One region of the Vibrio kanaloae genome, then DNA from elsewhere that is predicted to be linked to it. Evidence: predicted binding sites of a transcription regulator. Region 1 holds the regulator's gene; each other region holds the start of a gene.

Region 1 (6,028 bases):
GGCCTACGATTTTGTCGATGCTATCCGTGCGTCCAGTAACTAAAATAATTCCAATGTCTGATTGACTGCGTAATTCGCGAGTTAGCATCAATCCATCTTCGCCTGGCAAGTTGATGTCCAGCATAATGAGGTCCACGTTGTTATCTTCTAACACGCTTCTCATTTGAGCGCCGCTTTCTGCTTCGCTCACTGTGTAACCTTCGTTCTGGAAGTATCCAACCAATTTACTGCGGGTTACCACATCATCTTCTACGACTAATACGTGATAGCTCATCTACACCACTTTTCTTATTTAATAGTTTCAATGACTATTCTATTCATAACTAGTAACAATTCTAGTGGTGCAGAAGATAAAAGCCAGAAACATGGATTTTTCTTGATACAAGACAATCTTAAACCTTGCTATTTATCGTCCATAACAATTCAATATGGGCATTACCACTAACGAGTAGCTTTGCGCTTAGCAAATATCACGGTTAGTTAGACTGAGTACCCCGGGTATACGAAAGACGATATTAGGATCAATCCAATGAAAGATACAAAAGCGTTCAACGAACAAAGAGCAGAAATCTACTGGTGGTTATCAAGCTTATTCGCTAAAGAACTCACTCAAGAAGAACTCGATCACTACCACTCTGTTGACATTCGTTCTTTCCTAACTGGTTTAGGCGAAAATGAAACACTAAAGCCAGCGATTGATAAGTTAGTGGACGCGCTGAACCGCCTACAAACACGTGAAGATGCTCAGCTAGAACTGTCTGCAGACTTTTGTGACCTTTTCTTAAAAACAGATAAACATGGCGCCCTTCCATACGCTTCTATGTATATCGGCGAAACTGGCCTTTTGAATGATAAGCCAGCAAAAGATATGGAAGAGATCATGGCTAAGCACAACTTAGTGGTGAACCAAGATCTAAAAGAGCCAGCAGACCACATTGCTATCGAACTCGATTTCCTTGGTAACTTGATCATTCGCTCTAACGAAACTGAGCTTGAAGAAAAGCTAGAAAAATCATTTTCCGTTCAACAACAGTTTATCGAACAACAACTCCTTACTTGGGTACCCAAGTTCAACGTGAAATGTCATGACGTTGACGAATTCGGTTTCTACGCTTCAGTCTCATCTCTGTTACTCGCCTTCTGTAATTTAGACGCTCAATATCTAGCTGGTGACTAAGCTTATTGCATGACTAGGTAAATAAATTCAATAGAATGTGACAATTCACCCGGATTTCAGGGTGAATTTTATTGCGAGTAACTTCTAGTCAGTCTAAAATTGTGACCGCAAACGATAAAATATGAAACATTCACGAAATGCTATGCTTATTTAAGTTCAGAGCATTTCGGTGTTAAGACAAGCCGCTCAATAGCGGTTTTTTGTTTTTTAGCACGTTAGTACCCAAAGAGCCCTACAAATTATAGCTCTTAGTTAGGTAGCTTAACGGCTACTTTATTCCGTACTTTGGGAAAGTAGCTTCTAATAGGATAAAACCATGGCCACGATAAAAGATGTCGCTCGCTTAGCCGGCGTATCGACAACAACCGTTTCTCACGTAATCAATAAAACACGTTTTGTTGCAGAAGCGACTCAAGAAAAAGTAAACAAAGCTGTAGACGAACTGAACTATGCGCCAAGTGCTGTAGCTCGTAGCTTGAAGTGCAATACAACACGCACTATCGGCATGCTTGTTACTCAATCAACCAACCTATTCTTCTCTGAAGTTATCGATGGTGTTGAAAGCTACTGCTACCGTCAAGGTTACACTTTGATCCTGTGTAACACAGGTGGTATCTATGAGAAGCAACGTGACTACATTCGAATGCTGGCAGAGAAACGTGTAGATGGCATCTTAGTTATGTGTTCAGACCTAACTGAAGAACTAAGAGTGATGTTAGACCGTCACGCTGACATCCCGAAAGTTATTATGGACTGGGGCCCAGAGAGCTCTCAAGCTGATAAGATCATTGATAACTCTGAAGAAGGTGGCTACCTAGCAACCAAGTACCTGATTGAACGCGGTCACTCTAAAATTGCCTGTTTAAGTGGCCACTTAGACAAAGCAGCATGTGTTGAACGCATTGCCGGATACAAGCGCGCACTGAACGAAGCTAAGATTTCTACCGATAATAACATGATCATCGAAGGCAACTTCGAGTGCGATACGGCAGTTCTTGCTGCAGAGCAAATCGTTGAGATGGAAGATCGCCCGACGGCTGTATTCTGCTTTAATGACACGATGGCACTAGGTCTAATGAGTCGCCTGCAACAGAAAGGTATTCGTATTCCTGAAGATATTTCGATCATTGGTTACGACAACATCGAGCTAGCTGAATACTTTTCACCACCTTTAACAACGGTGCACCAACCGAAACGTCGTGTTGGTAAAAATGCTTTCGAAATTCTATTAGAACGTATAAAAGACAAAGATCATGAAAAACGTGTCTTCGAAATGCACCCTGAAATCGTAGAGCGATGTACAGTTAAAACGTTAAATTAATTGATAAAATGAGTTTAATTTCATCAAGCGCACCTTTAGGTGCGCTTTTTTTATCAGCACCCAAAATGAACCTAGATGCACAATACAAAGATCATTAATTGAAGCAATATCACATTTTGAAATAACAAGTGTGAGCCTCATTCAACAAAAACTTTATTCTATTCAATCAGTCACGCACAGGGCAAACCACTCGAAAGAGTGAGACGCAAAGCTTCCGGCCTAAACCACTCGTTGGTATGGTAGCGGGGTTACCGATGGCAAAATGCAGTAACTACTAATCATTTAGTAATTTACGGCTTATTGACAATTTAATTGCAACATTTTGCTAATCTCTCGGACCTGCTTATTTGGTGGCGTACTTCAAATACACCGAGATAAATAACATGGATAAACCGATACTAAAGGACTCAATGAAGTTATTTGAGTCCCTAGGAAAAATAAAATCACGCTCAATGTTTGGTGGATTCGGTCTTTTTGCTGATGACACAATGTTTGCTCTGGTTGTTAATGACCAACTGCACATACGAGCAGACAAATGCACAACAAAGCAATTCGAACAACAAGGGTTTCAACCGTACGTCTACAAAAAACGTGGTTTCCCTGTTGTTACTAAATATTTCGCTTTACCTGAAGGCCTATGGCAAGACCAAGAGAAAATCTTGCAGCTTGCAACCACGTCTCTGGGTTTTGCTAAAGAAGAAAAAGCTGAGCAGTCTTCTGCCAAGCCGACCCGACTCAAAGATCTGCCTAATCTTCGACTCGCTACCGAGCGTATGTTGAAAAAGGCAGGAATCGATTCTGTAGAACGTTTATATGAATCTGGCTCTGTAAACGCATTTAACGCCATCAAAGAATCGCATGCGTCTTCTGTCAGTATTGAACTACTTTGGGCGCTAGAAGGTGCGATCAATGGTACACATTGGTCTGTTATACCGCAGCAGCGTCGCGAAGAGCTTATCAATCGCGTCAATTAACATTGTCAGTGCAATATATACATAACTAAGCCGCATTTACTGCGGCTTTTTTTATATCTGGTGAAAGTTAATCTATGCTTTGCCTGTCTATCTATACTATCGGTATGCATTGAAAATTTAGAGGAAGTATCAATGAGTAAGAAAATGATATTGGGTATTGTGTTGGTCGTAACCATTGTCTTGTTAGGCATCAATTTCGGCCAGTACTTAACGCTTGAAAATGCTAAGACCCAACAAGCTGTCTTAAATGACTACATTGACAGCAACTTTATTGCAGCTGCCGCTATCTATTTTGTTGCGTATGTAATGATTACTGCTTTCTCAATTCCTGGTGCCGCTGTTGTCACCCTGCTCGGAGCTGCTCTATTTGGTTTCTGGAATAGCTTGCTGCTGGTATCTTTCGCAAGTGCAATTGGTGCTACCCTTGCCTTTCTAAGTAGCCGCTATCTATTACGTGACTGGATTCAAACCAAGTTTGGTGACAAATTGGCGACGATTAACAAGGGGGTTGAAAAAGACGGCGCATTTTACTTATTTTCTTTGCGTCTGATTCCTGTATTCCCATTTTTCCTTATCAACTTGCTGATGGGCCTAACGCCAATGTCGGTCAGTCGTTACTACATTACAAGCCAAATAGGCATGCTACCAGGCACTGCGGTTTTCTTGAACGCCGGTACTCAACTTGCGGAGATTGACTCGCTTTCAGGTATCATTTCCCCTTCAGTATTGTTGTCATTTGCTTTACTCGGGGTGTTCCCAATTTTTGCTAAATGGCTAATGGGCAAATTTCGCTCAACACCGATAACTGATTAAGGTTCTATGTCATGAAAATCTTTGTTGCATCGAATCCGACAGAAGCCCACATCATATGTGGATTGCTAGAAAGTGAGAATATTGCATGTGAGGTCCGTGGTGAGGGGTTGTTTGGTTTAAAAGGGGAACTCCCATTTACAGAAGACACTGACCCGTACGTTTGGCTGTATGAACCAGAACTGGCTAACAAAGCTCGCACTATTGTAAATGATTACCAAAAGCAGCAAGATTCGATCATCTATGAAGAGTGGCGATGTAGTGAGTGTCACGAAGTCAACGAAGCACTATTTGGTTCTTGTTGGCAGTGTGGCGCAGCCTCACCTGAGTAATACGCAAAGACTGTGACAAGAGGTTCGGTTTGATACCTCCTCAATATAAAAACGGGAAGCTAATCTAGCTTCCCGTTTTTATTTCAATTCTATCTAATCATCTAAGCTGATAATAAACCTAGAGAATCATTGGATTTGCTTTTGGATAAACTCGATAGAATGTTGATTGAATGCTTCAGGGTTTTCTACATTGCAGACGTGACCGCAGTTAGCGATTTCAACCAGTTCACTCGACTCATGTGCTTGCACCATTTCCTTTACTGGCTTAATGAACATGTAATCACGCTCTCCCATTAAATAGAGAGTAGGAATGGGTAACTCTCTATCTTTGAAATACTTCATTAGGGGATTAACATCTGCGGTTAAGATGAACCAACGTTTAAACTCTTTTTGGCACAGTTTCTTTGCTTCTCGGATAAACAGATGACGAGACTCTTTTTGGCTTTTTTGTGGCATTACTACATATGCAAAAAGACTGTATAACCACATATAAGGAATAATGTGTTTACTTAAGTTACCTAATTTGATTAAAACTTGAGAACGAGTGTTGAGTTTAGTGACAGCGCCGCCTAATACCATTGAACGCACACGCCCTGCAGCTAACTCCGCAACGTTACGTACTATGATCGTGCCTAAAGACATGCCAACAAAATGTGCAGAACGGATTTTAAGATGGTCTAATACCTTGAGAATATCAAGCGTCACCGATTTGAAGGTATAACGATTCGAAATCAGCCCTTTAAGTATATTGTCTGATTTACCATGCCCTCTCAAGTCAATGAGCAGCAAGTTGAAATGCTGTTTATACGCTTTAATCTGCTTGAACCAGATGGAGGAACTGCCTCCTGCGCCATGCACAAATACAACCCACTCATCGCTCGTAGGGTGAGTAAATGTTTTATGAAATAGTAAACTCTCAGACATACCTATCGCTTTAATTATTGGAATGGAGCTATGCCTCATCACGAGGCGATGACTAGGATATCACGCTATTAAGAACTTTAAGTGATAATAGTGTCAAACCTATCATTAGTCATATGAATACTTACCTCACCTTTTCTACCTGACTAAAATGAGTTTGCAAGCTTTGTCTTCGTAAACGTGATGTGCTCTGACCAGGAAACAAAAAGGCACTCTACAATTAGAGCGCCTTCATTTATTACGAGCGGTTGTTGCTCCCAGCTAATTTTAAAGCTAAGTCAACAAGTTAAAATGCTGAATGGTACATAGCTAGGTATTCTTTAGCCGCATCTTCCCAACTAAAATCTTGCTGCATCGCATAAAGCTGAACGCGCTTAATTTCAGATGGATTTTGCGCATAAAGCAGCAATGAACGATGTAAGACTGCCAGTAACGCCTGCGGTGTTGGTTCATCAAAAGCAAACCCAGTCGCGACTTCAGGATCCTTATCGTA
Region 2 (6,028 bases), 1.3 Mb from region 1:
GCACTAATAAATGGTAAGCTCGCACCGAACAAGCGAGCTTTTACTGATTATTTTCCTATGTTCTATATTTATTAGGGCAGCTTTAATGAGCTCATGGCTATTTTTTTTCCGTGTTTAGTATTCCTTATACTGAGTATAAGACTAAGATCTAACTTAAATAGCACGGTATTTTCAGATAACCGAACTCTATTTTTAGTCACTTCAATTAGAACCTCGTTAGTCACTTTATTTCACGATATTGTCCACTTTCGCTAAGATTAGGTATGCTTTATTGCATACCTTTTTTGTTCCTATTTCTTTGTTTTTCTGGAGTTCCCTTTGTCAGACTATCAATTCAGCCCTCAAGATGAAATTTTTATGCGACGTGCCATTGAGGTGGCTAAGCAAGCTGAGAGTGAGGGAGAGGTTCCCGTGGGTGCCGTTTTGGTAAAAGATGATGAGATTATCTCTGAAGGATGGAACCGCTCGATTGGTAGCCACGATGCCACGGCACACGCAGAAATTGAAACCTTGCGTAAAGCGGGGCAAGCTTTGGAAAACTATCGCTTACTTGATACCACTTTATACGTCACGCTAGAGCCATGTCCTATGTGCGCCGGAGCCCTGTTACATAGTCGTGTAAAACGCATTGTGTTTGGTGCGCCTGACTTGAAAGCTGGTGCGGCGGGTACAGTGTTAAACCTATTTAAAAGCCAAGCGTCTTACCACTATGCTGATGTTGAACACGGCTTGCTAGAATCAGAGTGTCGTGAGCAATTGCAGGCATTTTTCAAGCGTCGTCGAAAAGAGATCAAAGAGCAAAGAAAACGACAGCGATTAGATGAAGAGCTGGGCGAAAAAGCAGATAAAAGTTAACAGTCTGAATAGATCATTCCGCGCTTATGAGACGTTAAAAATAGGCACTTTCTATGCGAAAGTGCCAAAGTAAACTTACTCGGCAATCATTTGCATGAAAGCACGGTTGCGCCAAATGATCTTTTTCTTATTATTTGAAAGCATACGCTTACGACGGTTTGCAGCAACGGTCTTATCAAGGCGCTTCGGTTTCAGTTTGTTCTTTATCATTTTAACGATTTCCTATTTGTCGTCTGACTTGTAGTTTGGAGCAATGTTTAATTATAGTGTTATTCGTTCTACCATGTTCGAATTTGCTTCGAGAGACATTCTACTCAACATTCGACGTCTTGATGAGACAACCCGTAATATTGATTATGGTGTGCCGTTATAAAGTTCGATTGTTACTGCAATATGACACGCTGCCTCTAAGCCTCACTTTGCCTATCCTACTCCGTTAGCGCGAAGCCATAAAATAGGGTAATAAAAAAGAGCAAGGCTAAATGGCATTGCTCTTTTAGATTTTACTACGGGGAAGCAGAACTATTAATTACCGACTGAGCAGCATTGATGGCTGATTCAGAGCCTGAGATCTCTAAAGGCGGGATCACGACCAAACCTTCAAGACTCGCTTCTTGTTCTTTATGCCGCTTATTTACATGGCCGATAATACTTTGGTAATAACGGCGAATGTTTTCAACGTAATTTTTTGCTTCATCACCGCGGGCGTACCCGTAACGAGTATGTCTATAGTATTTCTTCTGTCGTAATAGAGGTAACCTATCTTTTACATCCCCCCAAGCATCAGGATCGCCACCTTGCGCTTTGGTTAAGCGACGTGCATCCATCATATGCCCGTAACCTACATTATAGGATGCAAGGGCAAACCAGATTTTCTCGTGTTGGTCAATGGAGTCTGGGACCCGGTTTACGATACGACGCAGGTATTCGACTCCGCCCTGTACCGATTGCTTAGGGTCGAGACGGTTAGTCACACCAACACTTTTCGCTGTAGGCAGTGTCAGCATCATCATACCGCGAACACCCGTCGGTGAGCGTGCGACAGGGTTCCAATGTGACTCTTGGTATGCCAAAGCAGCAATTAAGCGCCAATCAAATTCTTTCGAGTATTTCTGAAACAGTGGTGACCATTTTGGTAGTTTGCTATCTAACGCGCGGATAAAGGCACGAGTATCAACGTAGTCAAAGGTACCAATGTGGCCGATGTATTTCTCTTCCAGTGAAGCCAATTCACCAGATTGCTTTAGGTGGCCGAAGAACTCGATCAGTAAAGCATAAAGACTTTCATCTTCAGATCTCTGTAAATACCAAGAGATTGGTTGGTCTTCTGTTAGCTCAAAAGCTAATGCGACGTCTGGGTACAAACGTTGTGCCAGTGATAGCTCGATAGAGTCTGCCACCGTAAATAAACGTTCGCCTGTCGATACTTCTTTTAGCAGGTCATTGATGTCTGCATTGTCGACCGCGTCGTAGATAAAGTCATCGTGTATGTTCTGCAGTTGCTTGAGTGTTGGTTCGAAGTGTGAGTCTTTCACTACCACCAAAGCTGGAGTTAATGTGTCACTGGATGGTGTTTCTTCCAATTGAGTTTGTGCGTTTACAAATTCAGCCTGACGTTCGTTTTCAAACGAGATCAGTTGTTCGAGGTTTCTTGGCCTCCATTGACCTTTCTTGTAAACGACTTGCTGGCTTACATAGTAATAAGCAGGTGCAGCGCGATACGCACGTGTCAGGTTATTGTTTTGTGTTAATCCGGTTGCGATGAGATCGATTTCACCTTTCTTTAAAGCAGGGAATAGGCCGGATAAGCGGTAAGCGGGTTTAACCTCAAGCCTTACACCAAGCTCTTGTGCAAACTCACGAGCTAACTCGTAATCTAAGCCTGCAGGGCCATCAGGACCAATGTAATAAGAGAGTTGGTTATTGAGGGTTCCGACACGAAGAACGCCGCGATCTCGTATCTGCTCAAGGACACTTTTAGGTTCAGATTCAATCTGGCACCCTATTATTCCAAACAGGGCAATAGCGAGCAGAAGGAATTTAGACGAAAAGGTGAGCGTAAATTTAGGCATCAAAATGAAATCTCGAAAAGTGGAAGCCCCTTTATACCAAACCACGCAAGGCTGGCAAAGCAGGTTTAATTAAACAGATGTAAAAGTGGTGATAAATGCAGCAAAAGTACCATTTACACAGAAAGATAAAAAAAATAACGCAAACGGTTGCTTTTGGTGTTACGTCACAAAAAGAAATGCTTTATAATGCGCTCGCATTGAAGAGGTGGGATCGGCATAGGTTTGGCAACCTTCGGGAAATTCTCTCAGGAATAGCTTCGAAGAAAACAGTTAGGTTGTACCTGTAACCCACTGAATTTATTCCAATACTACCTTAATCAACTGCATAAGAGACCTAAGCACATGAGAATTTTGCGTGGCTCCCCAGCTCTATCTGAGTTTCGTATTAACAAGCTTTTAGAGCTTTGTCGTGAATTAAGCTTACCTGTAACAGGTATTTACGCTGAGTTTGCCCACTTTGCTGATTTAACGGCAGACCTAGATGAGTCTGAAGTTGAGAAGCTAGAAAAGCTACTGACTTACGGTCCAACGATTGAAGAGCATGAACCTGAAGGTTTACTGCTGCTTGCAACGCCACGCCCGGGCACTATCTCGCCTTGGTCTTCAAAATCAACAGATATCGCACACAACTGCGGACTGGCTAAAGTGTCACGTCTAGAGCGCGGTACAGCTTTCTACATTGAAACCTCTGCTGAACTTTCTGAACTTCAACTTGTTGAGCTGAAAGCAATTCTGCACGATCGTATGATGGAAGTGGTTTTCACTGACTTCGAATCTGCAGCGGCACTGTTCACGGTTGCTGAGCCTGCTCCATATATGGAAGTTGAGCTATTAGCAGGTGGACGTAAAGCGCTTGAAGAAGCAAACGTTACCCTAGGTCTTGCACTTGCAGAAGACGAGATTGATTACCTTCTTGAAAGCTTCACTGAAAAGCTAGGTCGTAACCCGACTGACATCGAGCTAATGATGTTTGCACAAGCGAACTCAGAGCACTGTCGTCACAAGATCTTTAATGCTGATTGGACTATCGATGGCGTTAAGCAAGAAAAATCATTGTTCAAGATGATTAAGAACACCTTTGAAACGACACCAGAACACGTTCTGTCTGCTTATAAAGATAACGCAGCGGTAATGACAGGTTCTGAAGTCGGCCGTTTCTTCCCAGATCCAGAAACTCGTCAGTACAACTATCACCAAGAGAAAACACACATCTTGATGAAAGTTGAAACACACAACCACCCAACGGCAATCTCCCCATGGCCGGGCGCATCAACAGGTTCAGGCGGTGAAATCCGTGATGAAGGCGCTACTGGTATTGGTGGTAAGCCAAAAGCGGGTCTGGTTGCGTTCTCTGTATCTAACCTTAAGATCCCGAACTTCGTTCAACCTTGGGAAACTGATTTTGGTAAGCCAAGCCGTATCGTTACTGCATTAGATATCATGCTTGAAGGACCTCTTGGTGGCGCGGCATTCAACAACGAATTTGGTCGTCCAAACCTACTTGGTTACTTCCGTACTTACGAAGAGAAAGTTAACTCTCACGCAGGTGAAGAAGTACGTGGTTACCACAAGCCAATCATGCTGGCTGGTGGTTTAGGTAACATTCGTGATGATCATGTTCAGAAGAAAGAGATCCCAGTAGGAGCCAGCCTAATCGTTCTTGGCGGTCCTGCAATGAACATTGGCCTTGGTGGCGGTGCAGCATCTTCAATGGATTCGGGTTCTTCTTCTGAAGACTTAGACTTCGCTTCTGTACAACGTGAAAACCCAGAAATGGAACGTCGTTGTCAGGAAGTGATCGACCGTTGTTGGCAGCTTGGTGATGCGAACCCAATCGCATTTATCCATGATGTGGGCGCAGGCGGTATCTCGAACGCACTTCCTGAGCTAGTAGATGATGGCGAGCGTGGCGGCATCTTTAACCTACGTGACGTACCAAACGATGAGCCGGGCATGAGCCCACTTGAGATCTGGTGTAACGAATCTCAAGAGCGTTACGTAATGGCGGTTGCTGATAAAGACATGGCAACATTCGACGCGATTTGTAAGCGTGAGCGTGCACCTTACGCAGTCGTTGGTAAAGCAACGGAAGAGCGTGAGCTTAAACTTGAAGATTCACACTTCGACAACACGCCAATCGACATGCCAATGGACATCTTATTAGGTAAAACACCTAAGATGCACCGTGACGCTAAGACGCTAAAAGCGAACAACCCTGCGATTGACCGCTCTGGTATCGAGATGAACGAAGCGGTTGACCGTGTTCTTCGCTTGCCAACAGTCGCTGAGAAAACATTCCTTATCACTATCGGTGACCGCTCGGTAACTGGCCTTGTTGCTCGTGACCAAATGGTTGGCCCATGGCAGGTTCCTGTTGCTAACTGTGCTGTAACAGCAGCAAGTTACGACTCTTACCACGGTGAGGCAATGTCTCTTGGTGAGCGTACACCAGTGGCACTTCTAGACTTCGGTGCATCGGCTCGTCTAGCGGTTGGTGAAGCAATTACTAACATCGCAGCGACCAACATCGGCGATATCAAACACATTAAACTATCGGCTAACTGGATGTCTCCAGCAGGTCACCCAGGTGAAGATGCAGGTCTTTACGAAGCGGTTAAAGCGGTTGGTGAAGAACTATGTCCAGCATTGGGTCTAACTATCCCAGTGGGTAAAGACTCAATGTCGATGAAGACTAAGTGGGAAGAGAACGGCGAGCAGAAAGAAGTAACGTCTCCGCTATCTCTTGTTATCACTGCGTTCGCACGTGTTGAAGATGTTCGTAAGACAATCACTCCTCAATTGCGCACTGACAAAGGTAATACAAGCCTAGTTCTTATCGACCTAGGTAACGGCAAGAACCGTATGGGTGCGACAGCACTTGCACAGGTATACAAGCAGCTTGGTGATAAACCAGCAGACGTAGACAACGCAGCACAGCTAAAAGGTTTCTACGAAGGTGTTCAAGCTCTGGTTGCTAACGACCAAGTTGTCGCTTACCACGACAAAGGCGACGGTGGTCTATTCGTTACTCTTGCAGAGATGGCGTTCGCAGGTCACTGTGGTGTTAATGCTGATATTGCAGCGCTAGGCGAAGATACGCT
Region 3 (6,028 bases), 210 kb from region 1:
TTGCGAGTGCAACGGCAATTGGCGGTGGTACGGTGCGAGACATACTACTCGGCCATTACCCTTTAGGTTGGGTTGAAAGTCCAGAATTTTTGGCTATCACTTGTGTCGCAGGCGTCGTCACGACAGGCCTGGCGAAGTGGGTCATCAAGCTAAAAGGCTTGTTCATTCGTTTGGATGCCCTAGGCCTAATTGTATTCAGTATCATTGGCACTAAAGTCGCGATGACCATGGGTCTGCACCCAATGATTTGTATGGTGTCTGCCTTAGTGACTGGTGTTTTTGGTGGTTTACTACGCGACCTTATCTGTCGTCAAACACCATTGGTTCTGCACGAGGAGTTATATGCCTCTATCGCGCTTATCGCTTCAGGTTTGTACTTAGGTTTACTTGAGTTTGGTATCAACGACGTAACCGCGACGATCGTCACACTTGTGGTTGGTTACTTGCTGCGTATGGCTGCAGTGAGATTCAAATGGCGCTTACCGTCGTTCCAACTTGATTCTGAAAGTTCAGTGCATTAATCGCTTAGAGCCTTGTATTGATAGCGCTCATTGATGGTCTCTAACTGGATGAATAATCCAACGAATGTGAAAAAGGGTTGCTTCATTACGAAGCAACCCTTTTTTGTATCTATCAATTCTATTCTGAATGAACAGAAACAGAAACAGAATTATATTTGTGGCGTTTCTGTTGTCACACCAAAGTTCTGACCACGATGTCGTAGCAAGTGATCAAGCAGCACGATAGCCAGCATTGCTTCTGCAATAGGCACCGCACGTATACCAACACATGGATCGTGACGACCTTTCGTGATTAGCTGCGTCGCTTCACCCTCTTTAGTGATAGTGTCACCCGGTACCGTAATGCTTGATGTTGGCTTAAGCGCAATGCTTGCCACAATATCTTGGCCAGTAGAGATACCACCTAAAATACCGCCAGCATGGTTGCTAGTGAAGCCTTCTGGCGTTAATGGATCACGGTGTTCGCTACCGCGTTGATTAACGACATCAAAGCCATCGCCAATCTCAACACCTTTCACAGCGTTAATGCTCATTAGCGCGTGCGCGATGTCGGCATCTAAGCGATCAAAGATTGGCTCACCAAGACCCACCGGCACTTTAGTCGCAACCACTTGAATCTTCGCACCGATCGAGTTGCCTTCTTTTAGTAGGTCACGAATCAGTTGATCAAATTCCGGTACTTTGTCGGCATCTGGACAAAAGAAAGCGTTGTTTTCAATCTCGTTCCAATCCACTTTATCAATTGAGATATCACCCATTTGAGAAAGGTAAGCTTGGATTTCAACACCAAATGCTTGTTTAAGATATTTCTTCGCAATTGCACCTGCGGCAACACGCATTGCGGTTTCACGAGCAGAAGAACGACCTCCACCTCGGTAATCACGCACACCGTACTTTTGGTGGTACGTATAGTCGGCGTGCCCAGGACGGAACTTGTCTTTAATTTCGGAATAGTCTTTAGAGCGTTGGTCTGTATTTTCAATCAATAGACCAATAGAAGTTCCCGTAGTTTGGCCTTCAAATACACCGGATAAAATCTTTACTTCATCTGCTTCACGGCGAGCCGTTGTATAGCGAGAAGTACCGGGGCGACGACGATCCAAATCTCTTTGAAGGTCTGCTTCAGTAATTTCCAATCCTGGTGGGCACCCATCTACGATACATCCTAGTGCGATACCGTGACTTTCTCCGAACGTGGTCACGCGGAAATGTTGTCCGATACTGTTTCCTGCCATTACTTCCTCTAAATCAGCAATTAATCAGAAGGTTTGATTCTTAAACCGACTGGCTAATAGCTTTACTTGTCTATTCTTCGTGAATTCATAGTGTCTTTATTACCAAATGATGTAAACCCCAAAAAACGAACAATTTTAACTTTCTATTACATAAGCCGAATGAAATGAATAACGAGGGGAAATGAGTGGCGCTTTAAAGTGGTGATTTTGAATAGTTTCATGGCCAGTTAACAAAGGTTAATGAACTCGGTTTGAATACTCCCTATATTGTAGCCCAAAATAATAAGGAGAAAAGTGATGATCGAGTGGAGAGTTAAAAAATTTGCAGAGCTGTCTGTTCAAGAGCTCTATGATTTCTTACAGCAAAGAGTCGATATTTTTATCGTGGATATGAACACACCCTATAGTGATCTAGACGGCAAAGATAATCATCCAGAGACCTATCACATCATGGGTTATGAGAACGGACACCTAGTGGCTTACAGTCGAATTATGGCTCAGAAGCTTGGATACCCCGTAGATGTTCTCCCTCTGCTCGATTCTGATGCAGATGATGTTTGTATCGGGCGAGTGATCGTAGCGAAAGAATGCCGAGGTAAACAGATAGGTAACCAGCTCATGCAAGTGAGTTTTGATACCACTCGGAAGATTTACCCTGATTGCTCAATTTTTATTTCGGCACAAGCTCACCTTAAAGACTATTATGGTAAGTTCGGTTTCGACGTAGTGACCGATCGTTACTTGGAAGATGGATGCAGTATGCTAGGCCTTAGATATACCCCACAGCTCGTTGCCGTTTAGCAAAAGCTGAAATACAAAGGCATCTAAAGACACAACACGGTATTGAAATATTAAGTCGTTCTGAAATGCAAAAAACCCGACAACTCGGAGAGCTATCGGGTTTCTTTAAATAATGGCACGCCCTGAAGGATTCGAACCTTCGACCACATCCTTAGAAGGGACGTGCTCTATCCAGCTGAGCTAAGGGCGCGCTACAGGAACGAATTATACGAATTCGAATCAGTAAAGCAACGGCTTTATGTAACATTCTGATCTAAGTGGGTAAAAAAAGGGCAACAAACATATAAGTGTTGGAAATTAGACCAAAGCAATCGTTTGCCTAATGGTAATCAAAAAGATTTTCTGGAATAATGCGCCAAAAACATCAGCCACTATCTTGAATATCAATACTAAGGAAATTCATGACTGCTCAAAATATTGATGGAAAGCTAATTTCTCAAACGGTTCGCTCTGAAGTTGCTGCACGTGTAAAAGCTCGAACGGAAGCTGGATTACGCGCTCCGGGACTAGCGGTTGTTTTAGTGGGTGAAGACCCTGCTTCTCAGGTTTACGTAGGAAGTAAGCGTAAAGCATGTGAAGAAGTTGGCTTCGTATCTAAATCTTACGATTTGCCAGCCACAGCAACAGAGGATGAACTGTTAACATTAGTAGACCAACTGAACCAAGACCCTGAAATCGATGGCATTCTGGTTCAACTGCCTCTACCTGCTGGCATTGATAGTACTCACATTCTTGAGCGTATCACACCAGAGAAAGACGTGGATGGCTTCCACCCATACAATGTAGGTCGTTTGGCTCAGCGTATGCCTAAGCTTCGCTCTTGTACACCAAAAGGTGTCATTACGCTACTTGACCGCTACAACATCGATTTACGTGGTAAGCACGCGGTTGTTGTAGGTGCATCAAACATTGTAGGCCGTCCAATGACGCTAGAACTGCTTCTAGCAGGTTGTACGACGACGACTTGTCATCGTTTCACCAAAGACCTTGAAGGTCACGTACGTCAAGCAGACGTTGTCGTAGTGGCCGTTGGTAAGCCAAACTTCATTCCTGGTGCTTGGATTAAGAAAGGGGCTGTTGTGGTCGATGTTGGTATCAACCGTTTAGAATCTGGCAAGCTAGTGGGTGACGTTGAATACGATGTAGCTAAAGAGAGCGCAAGCTTCATCACCCCAGTACCGGGGGGGGTAGGCCCAATGACGGTTGCGAGCCTAATCGAGAACACAATGATCGCGTGTGAGCAGTTTCACTCGAAGTAATCTGCGAATGACGGTATAAACAGAATTAGAAAGCCGCAACGTTCATCACGTTGCGGCTTTTTTGATGATTCCCCATTACAAAACGAGAAGTATAAGTAACTTAAGGTGCCGCTGTTAAAGCGAAAGTACCACACCAGCAATAGCGGCACTCATTAAGTTAGCAAACACACCTGCACAAATTGCTTTGAAGCCATATTGTGAGATAAAAGAGCGACGCTCTGGAACTAAGCTGCCCAAACCACCGATCAGAATCGCCATGGTAGAGATGTTAGCAAAGCCACATAGAGCGAAAGTTACGATCGCTTGCGAGTGCTCACTCAGTGCCTCTTTAGCGTCCATTAGTTGGATGAAAGCCACGAACTCGTTCACGACAATCTTGTTACCGATCAATGAACCTGCAACAACAGCCTCAGACCACGGTACACCGATCAGCCATGCAACGGGGGCGAACACATAACCTAGGATAAGTTCGAAGCTTAGGTTTACGCCAAACCAACCGCCAACGATACCTAGTAAGCCATTCAGCATTGCAATCACACTGATAAATGCAAGAAGTGTTGCACCCACAGCAACGGCAATACGAAGTCCAGACATAGCCCCATCAGCCATTGCCTCAACAACGTTTGTTGCTCGTGGAATTTCCACATCAGATTCAATATTTTCTTGAGCGTCATCTGGACTACCCGGTACTAAGATTTTAGCCATTAACAGGCCAGCAGGCGCCGACATGAATGCCGCAGCGATCAAGTAGTTAAGGTCGACACCAAGCGATGCATAACCCACTAGCGTGCCACCAGCAACAGAGGCCAAACCACATACCATCACGGCAAACAGCTGCGAATCAGTCATGTGCTTCAAGTAAGGCTTAACCACCAATGGCGCTTCAATCATGCCAACAAAGATGTTCGCCGTTGCAGACAGTGACTCCGCACGGCCTGTACCCAGGAACTTCTGCAGCGCACCACCAATAAGGTTGATCACCTTTGGCATAAAACCAATGTGGTACAAACCAGAGATCAGTGCAGAGAAAAAGATAATGATACCTAGAACATTAATCGCGAAAACAAATCCGTTATTTGTTAGGCCACCAAATAGGAAATTAATCCCCTCTTGACCGTAGTTGATCAAGCTAGATACCGCACCCGTGGCTGCATTCAACGCTTCTTTACCCATTGGTACATACAGAACCAATAGCGCGAATGAGATTTGTAATAAGAAAGCCAAAGAGACTGTTCTTAGTGGAATATTTTTTCTGTCCGTAGATAGTAACCAAGCGGCAACTAAAATAGTGATAATTCCAAGTAGGGAAGCCATGTGCGTCAACCTAAAAGTTGTAGGTAGGAAAGGCGACGCATTCTATAGAGGAAATCGTTTGCGGCAAGCTGAGGTTGTTAACGTGATGTTGGGGTAATCACCATTTAACTATGAATAGAATTAAGTCATTGAATTTTAATAATTAGCATTGACTAAAAAGCATACTTTTTCCATATGGAAATTATATTTATAAATTAGGAAACAGTTAGTGATGCAGTTCAACGCAAGTTTTGAGGTTTTTGTCCCAGTACGTCGGTGATCCAATATGATCTTTGATGAACTCAATTACAGCTGAAAGCTTCTTCGGCATATTCTTTCGGCTCGGATACACGGCATAAAATGGCATCAACTGACTCGCTCGCCATTCTGGTAATACTTGGATTAGCTTACCGGTTCGAAACTCTTCTTTGACTAAGTAGGTTGCCAGATAAGCAACGCCCCACCCAGCTACCGCTGCGTCTCGTACAGCCTCGGCTAAATCTACCGAGTAATCACCAGCAACTTTAACGCTAAGGTTCTCTTGTCCGTTATCAAAGGTCCACGATGTGTAATCTCGTTCTCGGCTGCGATAGATAAGACAGTTATGGTCAATCAAATCAGAAGGTGTATGAGGAGTCCCTGCCTTAATCAGATAATCAGGCGATGCTGCCACCACGAACTGACTGTCTGCTAGGCGCTGCGCAATGTAACCTTCTGGTAGGTCTTCATTGTTGGTAATCCAAAGGTCCAAACGCTCTTCAATCATGTCCACCTTGTAGTCGAACAAGTGCACCTCGATTCTCAGCTGAGGATAAAGCTGTCTGAGCTGATCAATCGCCGGAATGATGTGCAAGGTACCAAATGACTGCGACAACCCCACGCGCAATATTCCAGAGATATCCTCACGCTGGCTGTCCAT

What was found. The regulator PurR, encoded in region 1, represses purine synthesis genes. The targets are predictions, from matches to a motif close to TNANGNAAACGTTTNCNTNA.
Region 2: a site for PurR is predicted at 3,063-3,082, ahead of purL (phosphoribosylformylglycinamidine synthase). Genes of this name have one in related genera too.
Region 3: a site for PurR is predicted at 2,861-2,880, ahead of folD (bifunctional methylenetetrahydrofolate dehydrogenase/methenyltetrahydrofolate cyclohydrolase FolD). Genes of this name have one in related genera too.

What each region holds. Positions count from the first base shown of each region.
Region 1 covers NZ_AP025497.1:1,997,799-2,003,826, forward strand. Annotated here, with positions in the region: gene torR (two-component system response regulator TorR) at 1-274, opposite strand, end outside; gene torD (molecular chaperone TorD) at 530-1,177, shown strand; gene purR (HTH-type transcriptional repressor PurR) at 1,494-2,498, shown strand; cyclic di-GMP riboswitch class I at 2,669-2,754, shown strand; gene OCV24_RS09080 (TfoX/Sxy family DNA transformation protein) at 2,882-3,472, shown strand; gene OCV24_RS09085 (TVP38/TMEM64 family protein) at 3,605-4,285, shown strand; gene OCV24_RS09090 (putative signal transducing protein) at 4,297-4,614, shown strand; gene OCV24_RS09095 (alpha/beta fold hydrolase) at 4,741-5,538, opposite strand; gene glgA (glycogen synthase GlgA) at 5,822-6,028, opposite strand, start outside.
Region 2 covers NZ_AP025497.1:734,235-740,262, forward strand. Annotated here, with positions in the region: partial or broken gene tadA (tRNA adenosine(34) deaminase TadA) at 264-855, shown strand; gene OCV24_RS03545 (hypothetical protein) at 931-1,065, opposite strand; gene mltF (membrane-bound lytic murein transglycosylase MltF) at 1,362-2,927, opposite strand; gene purL (phosphoribosylformylglycinamidine synthase) at 3,270-6,028, shown strand, end outside.
Region 3 covers NZ_AP025497.1:2,208,270-2,214,297, forward strand. Annotated here, with positions in the region: gene OCV24_RS09955 (trimeric intracellular cation channel family protein) at 1-521, shown strand, start outside; gene aroC (chorismate synthase) at 671-1,756, opposite strand; gene OCV24_RS09965 (GNAT family N-acetyltransferase) at 2,054-2,557, shown strand; tRNA gene OCV24_RS09970 (tRNA-Arg) at 2,671-2,747, opposite strand; gene folD (bifunctional methylenetetrahydrofolate dehydrogenase/methenyltetrahydrofolate cyclohydrolase FolD) at 2,959-3,816, shown strand; gene OCV24_RS09980 (NupC/NupG family nucleoside CNT transporter) at 3,931-5,130, opposite strand; gene OCV24_RS09985 (LysR family transcriptional regulator) at 5,336-6,028, opposite strand, start outside.